DNA from 4 places in the Pseudonocardia sp. TMWB2A genome. Region 2 is predicted to be linked to each of the others. Evidence: riboswitches for the same ligand, from Rfam matches in the RefSeq annotation. Region 2 holds a riboswitch; each other region holds the start of a gene.
The links. A riboswitch is a leader RNA that binds a small molecule or an ion and turns the genes downstream of it on or off. The one in region 2 is predicted to bind cobalamin.
Positions count from the first base shown of each region.

Region 1 (3,178 bases), on a different contig from region 2:
TAAGCAGCGCATCAAGCTGCTCCGGCGCGCGCACCAGATCGACATGCAACCCCGCCACCGGCAGTGCAGCGGCAAAGCCCAAATTACTGTCCAGCCCGCAAAAATAGGTGGTGAGCATCAGCTTCAACCCTTTGCGCGGCAATTTGGCATAAGCGCGGGTGAGCGCGCGGCGTTGCTGCTCGGTCAAGTCGGTGACCAGCACAGGCTCGTCTATCTGCACCCATTGCGCGCCCGCTTGCTCAAGGTGCGACAGGATAACGCCGTAAAGCCCCAGTACCTCGTCGAGAAAGTCGAACGGATCGACGCCGCGCCCTTTGGCGAGGCTCAGCCATGTCACCGGACCAAGCAGCACCGGACGGGTTTCAAACCCTTGCGCCTTGGCCTCGCGATAATCTTCGACGACCTTCATATTGTTGAGCGTAAGCTTTTGCCCCGCGACCAGTTCGGGCACCATATAATGATAGTTGGTGTCATACCATTTGGTCATCTCGCAGGCGGTAAGGCTGCTGTGGTGCGCGCACCCGCCCGCATCGCCGGTCGTGCCGCGCGCCATTGCGAAATAGGTGCCAAGCCCCGCCGCGCCTTCTTCCGCGCCATAGCGTTGCGGCACCGCGCCGAGCATCAGGCTGGTATCGAGCACATGGTCATAAAGCGAAAAATCGCCCGACGGGAGCCAATCCACGCCCAACGCATTTTGCCGCGCCCAAGCGGCGGTGCGCAAACCGGCGGCCGCTTCGAGCAAGTCGGCTTGTGGCGTTTTACCCGCCCAATAATTTTCGAGCGCATATTTCAACTCGCGGCGTGGGCCGATACGCGGGAAACCCAATGTAGCAATAGTGACAGTCATATTCTTCAACCCCGAAGAGGGGCGGACATGACCGGACCAGACACAGGCACAAGACGCGCGGCCATGACCGGCAACGCCTTATGCGCGCGACCAGACCGGGCACCCCGCCGGTGGACGTTATGATGCCAAAGGCAGGTCTCCTGGCTCACAGGTCATTGCGGACAATCCGTCTTCCCGGATGGCGTGAGCCGTCCAGTGACTTTGCTTGGATTGCCGCTCGCTGTTTACAGTTGCGGGGGCAGCGCCGGTCTTGCACCGGCTTCCCGTCTTAGCTCCGGCGCAGGCGTACGCCCGACCGGAGAACCTATGACGCCTTTAAGATTGTCCAAAAGACCCGCGGGGTCAAGAGTGGATATAAAGAAAACTTTATATGATGGTTTTTTGGGGGAGAGAGCGAGTAACTGGAAGCAAGGACCAGTAGCGATTTTTCCTCTCCCGTGCCCCCGCGCAGGCGGGGGTCCAGAGTGGTAGGGCGCGTCGCTATTATAGGGATACACAATCGAAGATTATGGCAGACGGCACTGGACCCCGCCTGCGCGGGGGCACGGCGTGGGGAAAGGCGGGGTCATATACTGCAAAGGGGCGGGCTTGTTTGCGCCAACGACTCACTGATAGATATACTGCTAACGGCCACCGCGCGAACGAATAACGGATAACGCTAACCGCAAACCGCTAACCGTCCTCGGCTACCCCTGCTTACCCCGCCAGCATATCCTTGATCTTGCTGAAAAAGCCGCTCGACTGCGGACATTCTTCGCCGGTTTCGGTTTCGCGGAATTGTTCCAGCAACTCGCGCTGTTTGGCGTTTAATTTGGTCGGGGTTTCGACGTCGATCTGGACGACCATGTCGCCATGCCCGCGTCCGTTGAGCACCGGCATCCCCGCCCCGCGCTGGCGGATTTGCTTGCCGGACTGGATGCCCGCCGGGATTTTAATGTCATGGGTGACACCATCGAGGCCCGGCACGGCAATCGTGCCGCCAAGGCTGGCGGTTGTGAAACTGATCGGCGCGCGCGCGAACAGGGTCGTGCCTTCGCGCTCGAAAATCGCGTGGCGTTTCACATGGAGGAAAATATAAAGATCGCCCGCCGGCGCTCCGCGCGCGCCCGCTTCGCCTTCGCCCGACAAGCGGATGCGGTTGCCTTCATCGACGCCCGCCGGAATAGTGACGCTCAACGTCTTGCGCTTGCCGACACGGCCTTCGCCATGACAGTCGCGGCAGGGGTCGGCAATGGTTTCGCCCATGCCGCCGCACACCGGACAGGTGCGTTCGACCACGAAAAAGCCTTGTTGCGCGCGGACCTTGCCGCTGCCTTGGCAATGGCCACAGCGTGAGGCGCTGGTGCCGGGTTTCGCGCCGCTGCCGTCGCAGGTTTCGCAATGCGCCGCGACATCAATCGTGACTTCGCTTTCGCGCCCGTGAAACGCTTCTTCCAGCGTGATTTCCATATCATAGCGCAGGTCCGCGCCGCGTGCAGGGCCGCGCTGGCTGCCACCGCCACCAAAGCCGGACGCGCCGAAGATGGTTTCGAAAATATCGCCAAGGTCGGAAAAACCGCCGCCAAAACCGCCGCCCATGCCGCCGGGCCCGCCATTTTCAAACGCCGCCTTGCCGAACCGGTCGTAGGCCGCGCGCTTTTGCGGGTCTTTCAGGCAATCATAAGCTTCGTTGATGGATTTGAAGCGATGCTCGGCGTCATGGTCGCCGGGATTACGGTCGGGGTGGAAGCGCATCGCAAGCCGCCGGTAGGAGGATTTGATCGTGGCATCATCCGCCGTGCGCTCGACTTCGAGCAATTCATAATAGTCGATTTCGGTACTCAACGCCCCGCCCTAACCCGCTCAAATAAGAGCGGGCACCCTTGCCGCTGTTGCGCGGATAGGATGCCCGTTCCGGTTCATCTTAAAAAATCAGGCCTTCTTGTCGTCTTCGACTTCCGAAAATTCGGCGTCGACCACGTCATCGTCCTGCGCCGGTTCAGCGTCAGCACCGCCTTCGCCGCCCGGCGAGGCTGCACCGGCCTGTTCCTTTTCATAGATGGCCTGCCCCAGCTTCATCGCGACATTGGCGAGGGCTTGGGTTTTTTCGGTCATCGCGTCCGCATCGCCGCCTTCGACCGCCACCTTGGTGTCGGCAATCGCGGTTTCGATTTCGGACTTCAAGCCCGCATCCACCTTGTCGCCATGCTCTTCGAGCTGCTTTTCGGTGGTGTGGACAAGGCTTTCCGCATTATTTTTGGCTTCAGCCGCCGCGCGGCGCTTCTTGTCGTCCTCGGCGAAATTTTCCGCATCCTTGACCATCTGGTCAATGTCGGAATCGCTGAGACCACC
Region 1 covers NZ_QKQY01000001.1:1,577,024-1,580,201, forward strand. Annotated here, with positions in the region: gene metE (5-methyltetrahydropteroyltriglutamate--homocysteine S-methyltransferase) at 1-847, opposite strand, end outside; cobalamin riboswitch at 961-1,170, opposite strand; gene dnaJ (molecular chaperone DnaJ) at 1,544-2,671, opposite strand; gene dnaK (molecular chaperone DnaK) at 2,759-3,178, opposite strand, start outside.
Region 1: linked by a shared signal. The riboswitch ahead of metE (5-methyltetrahydropteroyltriglutamate--homocysteine S-methyltransferase) and the one ahead of DMP17_RS23715 (ribonucleoside-diphosphate reductase subunit alpha) in region 2 are both predicted to bind cobalamin.

Region 2 (3,178 bases):
AGCGGCCGCGCTCGACCGCCAGGTCCGACGACGCGGTGATCGCGTGGAAGGACAGCGCCTCCGCGCTGCGGTCGGCGAACTGCACCGCCGCGTCGCTGCCGGGCGCGATGCGCTGGGTGAACAGCGCGTCGGAGAAGCCCATGAGGCCCAGCCCGACCGGGCGGTGACGCAGGTTGGACCGGCGGGCCTCGGGGATCGTGTAGAAGTTGATGTCCACGACGTTGTCGAGCATCCGCACCGCGGTGGTCACCGTGCGGCGCAGCTTGTCGGCGTCGAGCCCGTCCGCGGTGACGTGCGCGGCGAGGTTCACCGAGCCCAGGTTGCAGACCGCGACCTCGCCCTCGTCGCCGGCACGGGTGTTGAGGGTGATCTCGGTGCACAGGTTCGACGAGTGCACCACGCCCGCGTGCTGCTGCGGGCTGCGCAGGTTGCACGGGTCCTTGAACGTGATCCACGGGTGCCCGGTCTCGAACAGCATGGTCAGCATCCGCCGCCACAGCTCGACCGCGCGCACCGTGCGGTGCACCCGGACCTCACCGCGGGCCGCGGCCGCCTCGTAGGCGCGGTAGCGCTCGGCGAACGCGGTGCCGTAGAGGTCGTGCAGGTCGGGGGCCTCGTCCGGGGAGAACAGGGTCCACTCGCCGTCGGCCTGCACGCGGCGCAGGAACTCGTCGGGCACCCAGTTCGCGGTGTTCATGTCGTGGGTGCGGCGGCGGTCGTCGCCGGTGTTCTTGCGCAGGTCGAGGAACTCCTCGATGTCGACGTGCCACGTCTCCAGGTAGGCGCACGCGGCGCCCTTGCGCTTGCCGCCCTGGTTCACCGCGACCGCGGTGTCCCCGGCGATCTTGAGGAACGGCACCACGCCCTGGGAGACGCCGTTCGTGCCCCGGATGTGCGCGCCGAGCCCCCGGACCGGGGTCCAGTCGTTGCCCAGCCCGCCGGAGTACTTCGCCAGCAGCGCGTTGTTGCGGTAGCCGCCGAAGATCGACTCCAGGTCGTCGTCGACGGTGGTGAGGAAGCACGACGACAGCTGCGGGCGGGTGGTGCCCGAGTTGAACAGCGTCGGGGTCGAGGCCATGAAGTCGAAGCTCGACAGCAGCTCGTAGAACTCGACCGCCCGCGCCTCGCGGTCGACCTCGCGGACCGCCAGCCCCATCGCGACCCGCAGGAAGAACGCCTGCGGCAGCTCGAAGCGCACGCCGCGCTCGTGCAGGAAGTAGCGGTCGTAGAGGGTCTGCAGGCCGAGGAACCCGATCTGCAGGTCGCGCTCGGGGCGGATCGCCGCGGTGACCCGCTCCAGGTCGAAGGTCGCCAGCTCCGGGTCGACCAGGCCGACCGCGATCGCGTGCCGCAGGTAGTCACGGAAGTAGGAGGCGTAGGCCGCGCCCATCTCCGCGTGGTCCGGGGTGGACGGTGTGCCGGCCAGGTGCGACACGGCCTCGGCGCGCAGCCGGTCCAGCAGCAGCCGCGAGGCCACCAGCGAGTACGCGGGCTCGCGCTCGACCAGGGTGCGGGCGGCCAGGACGAGTGCCTGGGCCAGCTCGTCGGCGGTGATGCCGTCGTAGACGGTGCGGTCCAGCTCGGCGAGCACCGGCTCCGGGGTCACGTCCTCGACGCCGGCGCAGGCCTCGTCGAGCACCGCGGCGACCCGGGCGCGGTCCAGCGGGGCCCGGCTGCCGTCCGGGTGGGTGACGTGCACGACCGGGGCGTCCGCGGCGGTGTCCCCGCCGTCGTGCGCGCGGGCCTGGGCCTGCTGCTCGCGGTAGAGCACGTAGGAGCGGGCGACCCGGTGGTGCCCGCCGCGCATCAGGGCGAGCTCGACCTGGTCCTGGATCTGCTCGACGTGCACCGCGTGCGCGGGGTGGCGGGCCAGTGCCGCGACGACCTGGTCGGTCAGCCCGGCGACGAGGTGGTGCAGCCGCGACGACGACGCACCGGCGTCCCCCTCGACGGCGAGGAAGGCCTTGGTCATCGCCACCGAGATCTTGGTGGCGTCGAAACCGGTCTCCGACCCGTCGCGCCGGATGACGCGCAGGGCCGGGGGTGCTGTTGCCGGTGCAGCGGTGGAAGCCGTCACGGGCTCTCTCCTCGCGAGTCGCCGTCGTCCCCGGGGGGCGGAGCGGTGCGAGGAGGCGGTGGGACCGAACGACCGCGATGGCCCACCACACCCTGGCGCCGTCCCACGAGGCCCCGGAGCAGCGCGCACCGGTCGGCACGCGCGCCGGTGGCAGGTCTTCGGACTCACGGGCGCACTGCTCAGACCTACTGGCCGTCGCTTCCCGGGAGCAGCTCCCAGTGCTGTTGACGGCGGTCGTTCCCGTTCACCGCTGCGGGGCAGTCCCGGATTCCCACCGGGTTCCCTCTTGCCTCACCGGCCCGTGCGGACCGGTGAACCACCAGCGCCCCGGACACTACATCTGGGGTCCGGACACGATCGACCCCCCTATCGGTTCCGGTTTCGACGACCGTTGAGTCACGCACGGTGAACGTCGCCGGTCACGGGCCCGGCGGTCCCTTCCGTTCGGCGGGTCCGCGCGGATACCGTCGGCCGCACTGTTGCCACCGCTGTGCAGGAGAGTGCGATGACCACCGGAACGGACCTCGACGCCGAGCACTGGCTGCGCCGGTGGGACGCCCAGCAGGAGCGCTACATCCCCGACCGCGAGGAACTGTTCGCGCTGGCGCTCGACGTCGTCGACCGGCTCGCCGGCACCCCCGCACGGCTCCTCGACCTCGCCTGCGGGCCCGGGTCGTTCGCGGCCCGCGCGGCGGCGCGCTGGACCGGTGCCGAGGTGGTCGGCGTCGACGTCGACCCGGTCATGCTGGAGCTGGCCCGGCGGACCACCGGCGAGCGCGTCCACTGGGTCGACGCCGACCTCTCGCGTCCCGGGTGGACCGACGCCGTCGGCGGGCCGTTCGACGCCGCCGTCTCGGCCACCGCCCTGCACTGGCTGCCCGAGCCCGCGCTGCCCGAGCTCGCGCAGCGCCTCGCGTCCGTGCTGCGCCCCGGCGCGGTGTTCGTGAACGTCGACACCGTGCTCGCCGACCCGGAGCAGCCGCGCCTGGCCGAGCTGACCCGGGCCCTGCGGGTCGAGCGCACCGACCGGGGACTGGCCACCGGCGAGGACTTCCGGACCTGGTGGGACGCGCTCGCCGACGAGCCGGCCCTGGCCGACGG
Region 2 covers NZ_QKQY01000002.1:1,921,420-1,924,597, reverse strand. Annotated here, with positions in the region: gene DMP17_RS23715 (ribonucleoside-diphosphate reductase subunit alpha) at 1-2,077, opposite strand, end outside; cobalamin riboswitch at 2,210-2,413, opposite strand; gene DMP17_RS23710 (class I SAM-dependent methyltransferase) at 2,583-3,178, shown strand, end outside.

Region 3 (3,178 bases), on a different contig from region 2:
CCGTCAAGACAGACTTGCGGTTTATCCGCGACCATTGTGCAATCGCCAAAAGCGATCTGGTTTTTGGACGTGCGCGTAAAGGCTGTCGCACCCAAAATCAGCGTGCCGTCAAGCAGACGCGCTTCGATGCCGCCATCGAAAGCGCGCGCGGTTTCGGGGGCGAGTTCCGGATTGCCATAGCCGCCGGCGCTGTCGTCAAGCTGGAACAGGGTAGGGGCTTTATAGCCTTCGCTGAAGCTGGTTTTGATACGCAGCGCGGGGCTTATTTTATAAGAGCCGCTCGCGGAAAAGTTAGTGTGGCCACCAAAGTCGCTATGATGGTCGTAACGCACACCCGTGACCAAATTGACGCGGTCATCAGGCTGGAACAGCCATTGCGCATAGGCGCTGTCGTCATGGTTGCTAGCGGTCAGGCTGCTCCACGCATCTGCGGTTTTGAGCCGGTTGGTTTCGCGCTCCAGTCCGAACAATAAGCGGTGCCCGCTCGCAACCGTCCAATCGCCTTTATAAGCGATGGTCTCGGTCTGTCCGCGCGCCTTGAAGCTTGCATCGCGCGTCTGTTCATTATCGAAATTGTCGCGGTTATAATCGGCAATGCTATATCCTATGCGGCTGACAAATTCGTCGTTGAGCAGCGAAATTTTAAGGCCGCCATAGCCATTGGCTTGCTGCGACGTCGAATAGGCCGGGAGATCGGCAATGCCGTTAACGGTGAAATCATAACCGTCGAGATCAACACGGTTATGCGCGTAAAAACCGCGCAATTCGACCGTTACTGGCGCGGCAAAGCTGATGTCCATGCGGCCATGCGCAAGATATTGGCGCATCCCGTCGGCTTCGGTGCCATTTGCCGCCGCGCTGATACCGTCCGTGTCATAATAGCCACCGCCAAAAGCGAAAGCGACGGGGCCGCGTTGGTCGGCAACACCGATGCTCGCACGCTTGCTGTCATGGCTGCCATATTCGGCCAAAGCCTGGACATTGAGGCCATGATCGTCGGGCGCGAGCGTCTGAATCGAAACCACGCCGCCAAGCGCCTGATTGCCCCAGGTCGTGCTGTTCGCACCGCGCAGCACTTCGAGCTGCTGGATATTGGTCGACAACAACGTCCCAAAGTCAAAGCCGCCGCCGGGCGAGGAAGGATCATTGACCGCGATGCCGTCGATGAGGACGCGGGTTTGTTCGGCTTCTGCGCCGCGGATACGCACGCCCGCAAAACCGCCAACCGGCCCGTTGCGCGAGATGGAAACACCCGGAAGGCGCGCGATCTGGTCGATGACGGTCGCGGTGCCTTGGCGCTCGATCTGGTCTTCGGTGAGGACGCCAATCGCGACATTGGCGTCGCTTTGCGGCTGTTCGATGCCCAGCGCAGTAACGATAATGGCCTCATCATCGCTATCATCGCGCACATCTTGCGCAAAGGACGGCGTAGACGACAGCGCAGCCGCGCTGGCAAGAAGAAGGTAGCGTTTCACAAAATCCCTTTCATAACAACATTATATATGCCGTTATTCAGGAACAATCCCGATCCGAAGGCACACCCCGTCCTCCAGATCCAAACGGCGATACGGGGCAGGTTTCCTGACTCGCCGGGTCAATGCGCTGTCGCTACCTTCCCAAAGCTAATGCCTTAGTGGTTTTGCTGCGGCAGTGCTCGCCGGTCACAGTTGCGGGGGCAGCGCAGGATTTCAACCTGATTCCCTCAATGTCCTTTTTCAAGGAACCGCCATATCTGCGGCGAGCCTCTAGACCGCAGAAAAACGGATTGCAAGGGCGAGAAGGGGGAAAATTGCCGCTGTGTCATTCGGGTGTCATGCGTGCCTGATAATCATTATATTTAACATAATATATATTATCGCACTTATGCGAATGGGCAAGAAGGGCTATATGACGGATATGTCTGTGGATTGTTGTCCACCCTTTCCGGTAGCAAATCGTGAATATCAAATGATCTTTGTATGCGCACAGCGATGATTTCCCAAAGACACTTATATTTGCATAGATTTATACGCACCAGCGCACCAAGCTGAATGTCATCGCTTTGAATTACAGCCGCGTCGCTCTAAGAGCCATCCATGACCGATTTACCTGCCGAACCGTTGAACCGGCTTCTTGCCATCATGCAGCGCCTGCGCGATCCGGACACGGGTTGCCCTTGGGATGTGCAGCAAAATTTTGCAACGATAGCGCCTTATACAATCGAGGAGGCTTATGAAGTGGCTGATGCTATCGAACGCGACGATATGGCCGACCTTAAGGATGAGCTTGGCGATTTGCTGTTGCAGGTGGTGTTCCACGCGCAAATGGCGCGCGAGGCCGGACTATTCGATTTTGACGCGGTGGCGCGCGGAATAAGTGATAAAATGGTTCGCCGTCACCCACATGTTTTTGGTGAAGGTAGCAATAGCATAGACTGGGAAGCTATCAAGGCCGCTGAACGTCGCGACAAGAGTGAAGATCCGAGCGCGCTTGCCGGTGTGGCCAAGAGCCTGCCCGCTCTGATGGTCGCCGAAAAGCTGCAGAAACGCGCAGCGCGGGTCGGGTTTGACTGGCCCGATGCCCAAGGTCCGCGCGACAAGATTATCGAGGAAATGGCCGAGCTTGATGCCGCGCCTGATGCACAAAGCCGTCAGGAAGAATATGGCGATTTATTATTCGCGATGGTGAATTTAGGTCGCAAATTGAAGATTGACCCTGAAGTTGCGTTACGGGCCGCCAATGCCAAATTCGAAGCGCGGTTCCGCGGCATGGAAACTCTTGTCGGCGCGGAACAATTTGCCGGGCTGAGCCTCGATGAACAGGAAGATTTGTGGCAGCAGGTGAAGGGGCAATAAAACCCCTCACCTTCAATAATTCTGTTAACTTTGCGCCTAGTCCTGTGACCACCGCCGGATGAATCGCGCATAATCCTTATCGGACAAGCGCGCGTCAACTGTGATTAGGTGCGCATTCTCGCCATCAGTTTCTTCCCGCAACACTTGCCCATGTTCATGCAGCCAAGCGAGCGCCATACCGTCGGCAGCATCAAGCGTCAGATGCCGCACACGATTGCCTATGGTGAGAAATTCCGCGATGAACGCGCGCGCTTCGGGAACGCCCTCACCGGTTAACGCCGACACCAGCGCAACATCGTCGCGGCGCGCGGCTTCTTCTTCAATATCCTTGCGTGCTTCGCCGT
Region 3 covers NZ_QKQY01000001.1:791,281-794,458, forward strand. Annotated here, with positions in the region: gene DMP17_RS03615 (TonB-dependent receptor plug domain-containing protein) at 1-1,475, opposite strand, end outside; cobalamin riboswitch at 1,555-1,744, opposite strand; gene mazG (nucleoside triphosphate pyrophosphohydrolase) at 2,076-2,834, shown strand; gene hflX (GTPase HflX) at 2,871-3,178, opposite strand, start outside.
Region 3: linked by a shared signal. The riboswitch ahead of DMP17_RS03615 (TonB-dependent receptor plug domain-containing protein) and the one ahead of DMP17_RS23715 (ribonucleoside-diphosphate reductase subunit alpha) in region 2 are both predicted to bind cobalamin.

Region 4 (3,178 bases), 2.8 Mb from region 2:
GCATCTCCGCGACGTTCGACGCCCCGATCTCCGGGGTGGTGTTCGGCCTGGAGCTGATCCTGCGGTCGTTCAGCGCCGAGGCCTTCGGCGTGCTGGTGATCAGCTCGGTGGTCGCGAACGTCGTCGCCGAGGTGATCGCCGGGGACCGCGCGATCCTGACCCTGCCGCACTTCGACCTGGGCAGCCCCGCCCAGCTGCCGCTCTACGCGCTGCTGGGGCTGCTCGCGGGGCTGCTGGGCTGGGCCTTCGCCCGCATCCTCTACGCCGTCGAGGACGCCTGCGACGCCGTCTGGCGCGGCCCGGAGTGGCTGCGCCCGGCCGTCGGCGGGCTGCTGCTCGGCGCGCTGCTGCTGGCGCTGCCCCAGATGTACGGCGTGGGCTACCCGGTGCTGGAGGCCGCGATCGGCGGCCGGTACGTCGTCGGGTTCCTGCTCCTGCTCGTCGTCGGGAAGATCCTCGCCTCCAGCCTCACCATCGGCATAGGCGGGTCCGGCGGCGTCTTCGCGCCGTCGCTGTTCGTCGGCGGCACCGCCGGGACCGCCTTCGGCTACGTCGCCGCGGCCCTGTTCCCGGCGCTCGACCTGCACCCCGGCGCGTTCGGCCTGGTCGGCATGGCGGCGGTGTTCGCGGGGGCCGCCCACGCCCCGATCACCGCGGTGCTCATCGTGTTCGAGCTCACCGGCGACTACGCCCTGATCCTGCCGCTGATGGCCGCCGTCGTCCTGGCCACCGGCCTGTCCAACCTGGTGTCGCGGGACAACATCTACACGCTCAAGCTGCTGCGACGCGGGATCGACCTCGCCGCCGACACCCCGACCGACGAGGCGCTGCGCCGGGTCGTCGTCGCCCAGGTCATGCGCCCCGCCGACGGCACGACGCCCGACCCGGAGCTGCCCGCCCTGGACCCGGGCGGCTCCGTGCACGACGTCCTCGGGGTGCTCGCGGCACACCGGGGCGCCGCGCTGCCCGTGCGGGAGGGGCCGGACGGGCCGCTGCTCGGGACGCTGACCGAGCACGACCTGCTCGACCATCTGCGGGGAGTGGCCGGGCGGGGGACTGTTGACCGCTAACCCGGTCGCGTGATGGGCTCCCGGCCGACGACGGAACAGGAAGCCGGTGCGAGTCCGGCGCGGTCCCGCCACTGTCACCGGGGAGTGCCCTCCCCACACCGGCGCCACCGCCCGCGAGGGTGGGAAGGCCGGGGAGGGCGTGCCGATCCGGGAGCCAGGAAACTGCCCGTCGTCGCGGATTCCCACTGGTGAGGGCGCGGACCCTCGAGGAGGACATGCGATGAGCCACGACCTGGTGGTGCTCGGTACCGACCCGTCCGGCGACGACGCGCCCCGCCCGGGTGCGCACGACCTGCTGGCCGAGGCCGAGACGGTCTTCGCCTTCCCGCAGGCCGAGTCGACCGCCCTGTTCTACGCCGAGGCGTGGCGGGTCGAGCCGGTCACACCGCGCGACGCCGTCGCCCGGATCGGGGCCTGGGCCGCCGCCGGGCCCGCCGGAGCCGCGGTGCTGCTGGTCGGGGGCGACCCCGCGGGCGACGCCGCGCTCGGCGCCGTCCTCGACGGGCTGGCCCGCACCGCCCCCGCGCTGCGCGCCCGGGTCGCCGAGGGCAGCCGCGTCGCACCGCCGCACCGCAGCCCGCTGATCGGCTGAGCCCGCACGGGGCCCGGGCTCAGGCCCGCCAGCTGCCCAGCGGGTCGGCCCGGGTGAGGTCCGGGTCGGCGGCGTCGAGCGTGCGGGTGCGTCCGGGGCCGGTGAGCGCGGTCTCGAACCGCACGGTGACCCGCCCGTGCCCGGCGCCCTGGACCCAGCCGTGGCCGTGCTCGGGGTGGGCGACGTCGTCGCCGGCGCGCCAGGGCCGGTCCGGGTCGGGTTCGCGGTCGGGCCGGTCCGGGCGGAGCGGGCCGGGCACGTCGCCGGGCTCCACGGTCGCGCCGGTCCCGGTGGCTGCGTCGCTCTCCGGGGGAGCGTCGAGCACGGTCACCCCCGCCGCCGCGGCCGGGCCGGCGGCCGCGGGCGCGGAGTCGGGGGCCGGGGCCGTCGTCCACCCGCTCTCCGAGGGCACCGCGTCGAACAGCGCCAGTGGCGGCTCGTCGCCGAAGCCGGACACCGACACCCCCAGCAGCCGCACCCCGCCCTCGCCGACGGCGCCCTCGGCCAGCCGCCGGGCCACCGCGACCAGGGTCGCCAGGTCCCGGGTCCCGAAGGGGGTCGTCTCGGACCGGGTGTGGGTGGTGAAGTCCCCCGTCCGCGCCTTCACCGTGACGGTGCGGGCGGTCCGGCCGTCGGCGACCAGGCGCCGGTGCACGGCGACGCAGATCGACTCCACCGCGGTGTGCACCGCGCTCATCGCGGTCAGGTCGGCGTCGAAGGTCGTCTCCGCGCTGATCTGCTTGGCCGCGCCGCGCGGGGCGACCGGACGGTCGTCGATGCCGCGCGCCAGGCGGTGCAGCTCGGACCCGACGGCGCCGCCCAGCACCCCGGCGACCTCGCGGGCGTCCATCGCGGCGAGCTGTCCGATCGTCTCGATCCCGATCTTCCGCAGCGCCTCGCCGGAGACCGGCCCGATGCCCCACAGCGACCGCACCGGCAGCGGGTCGAGCACGGCGGCCTGCTCGGCGTGGGCGATCACCCGCAGCCCGTCCGGCTTGGCCAGCTCGGAGGCGATCTTCGCGACCTGCTTGCCCGATCCGGCACCCACCGAGGCGGGCAGCCCGGTGCGCTCGCGCACCGCGCCGCGCAGCCGGGTGCCCCACTCCCGCACCCGGTCCGGGGAGGCCCCCACGAGGTCGGGCGGCTCCACGAACGCCTCGTCGACCGACACCGGCTCGAGCACCGGGGAGAACTCGCCGAGGACGGCCATGACCTCCTCGGACAGCGCCTTGTACAGCGAGAACCGGGGCGGCAGGACGGTCGCGTGCGGGCAGCGCCGCCGCGCCTGGCCCATCGGCATCGCCGAGCGGGCCCCGAACACCCGCGCCTGGTAGCTCGCCCCCGCGACGACGCCGCGCGGCCCTGCGCCGCCGACCAGGACCGGCCGGTCGGCCAGCGTGGGCCGGGTCAGCTGCTCGACGGAGGCGAAGAACGCGTCCATGTCCAGATGCAGCACCCAGCGGTCGGCCGCCGCGGTCACCTCACCATCACCCGTGCATCGTGCCCCGGCGCACCG
Region 4 covers NZ_QKQY01000002.1:4,681,464-4,684,641, reverse strand. Annotated here, with positions in the region: gene DMP17_RS36490 (chloride channel protein) at 1-1,070, shown strand, start outside; cobalamin riboswitch at 1,068-1,255, shown strand; gene DMP17_RS36485 (hypothetical protein) at 1,291-1,662, shown strand; gene DMP17_RS36480 (DNA polymerase IV) at 1,682-3,142, opposite strand; gene DMP17_RS36475 (4'-phosphopantetheinyl transferase family protein) at 3,150-3,178, opposite strand, start outside.
Region 4: linked by a shared signal. The riboswitch ahead of DMP17_RS36485 (hypothetical protein) and the one ahead of DMP17_RS23715 (ribonucleoside-diphosphate reductase subunit alpha) in region 2 are both predicted to bind cobalamin.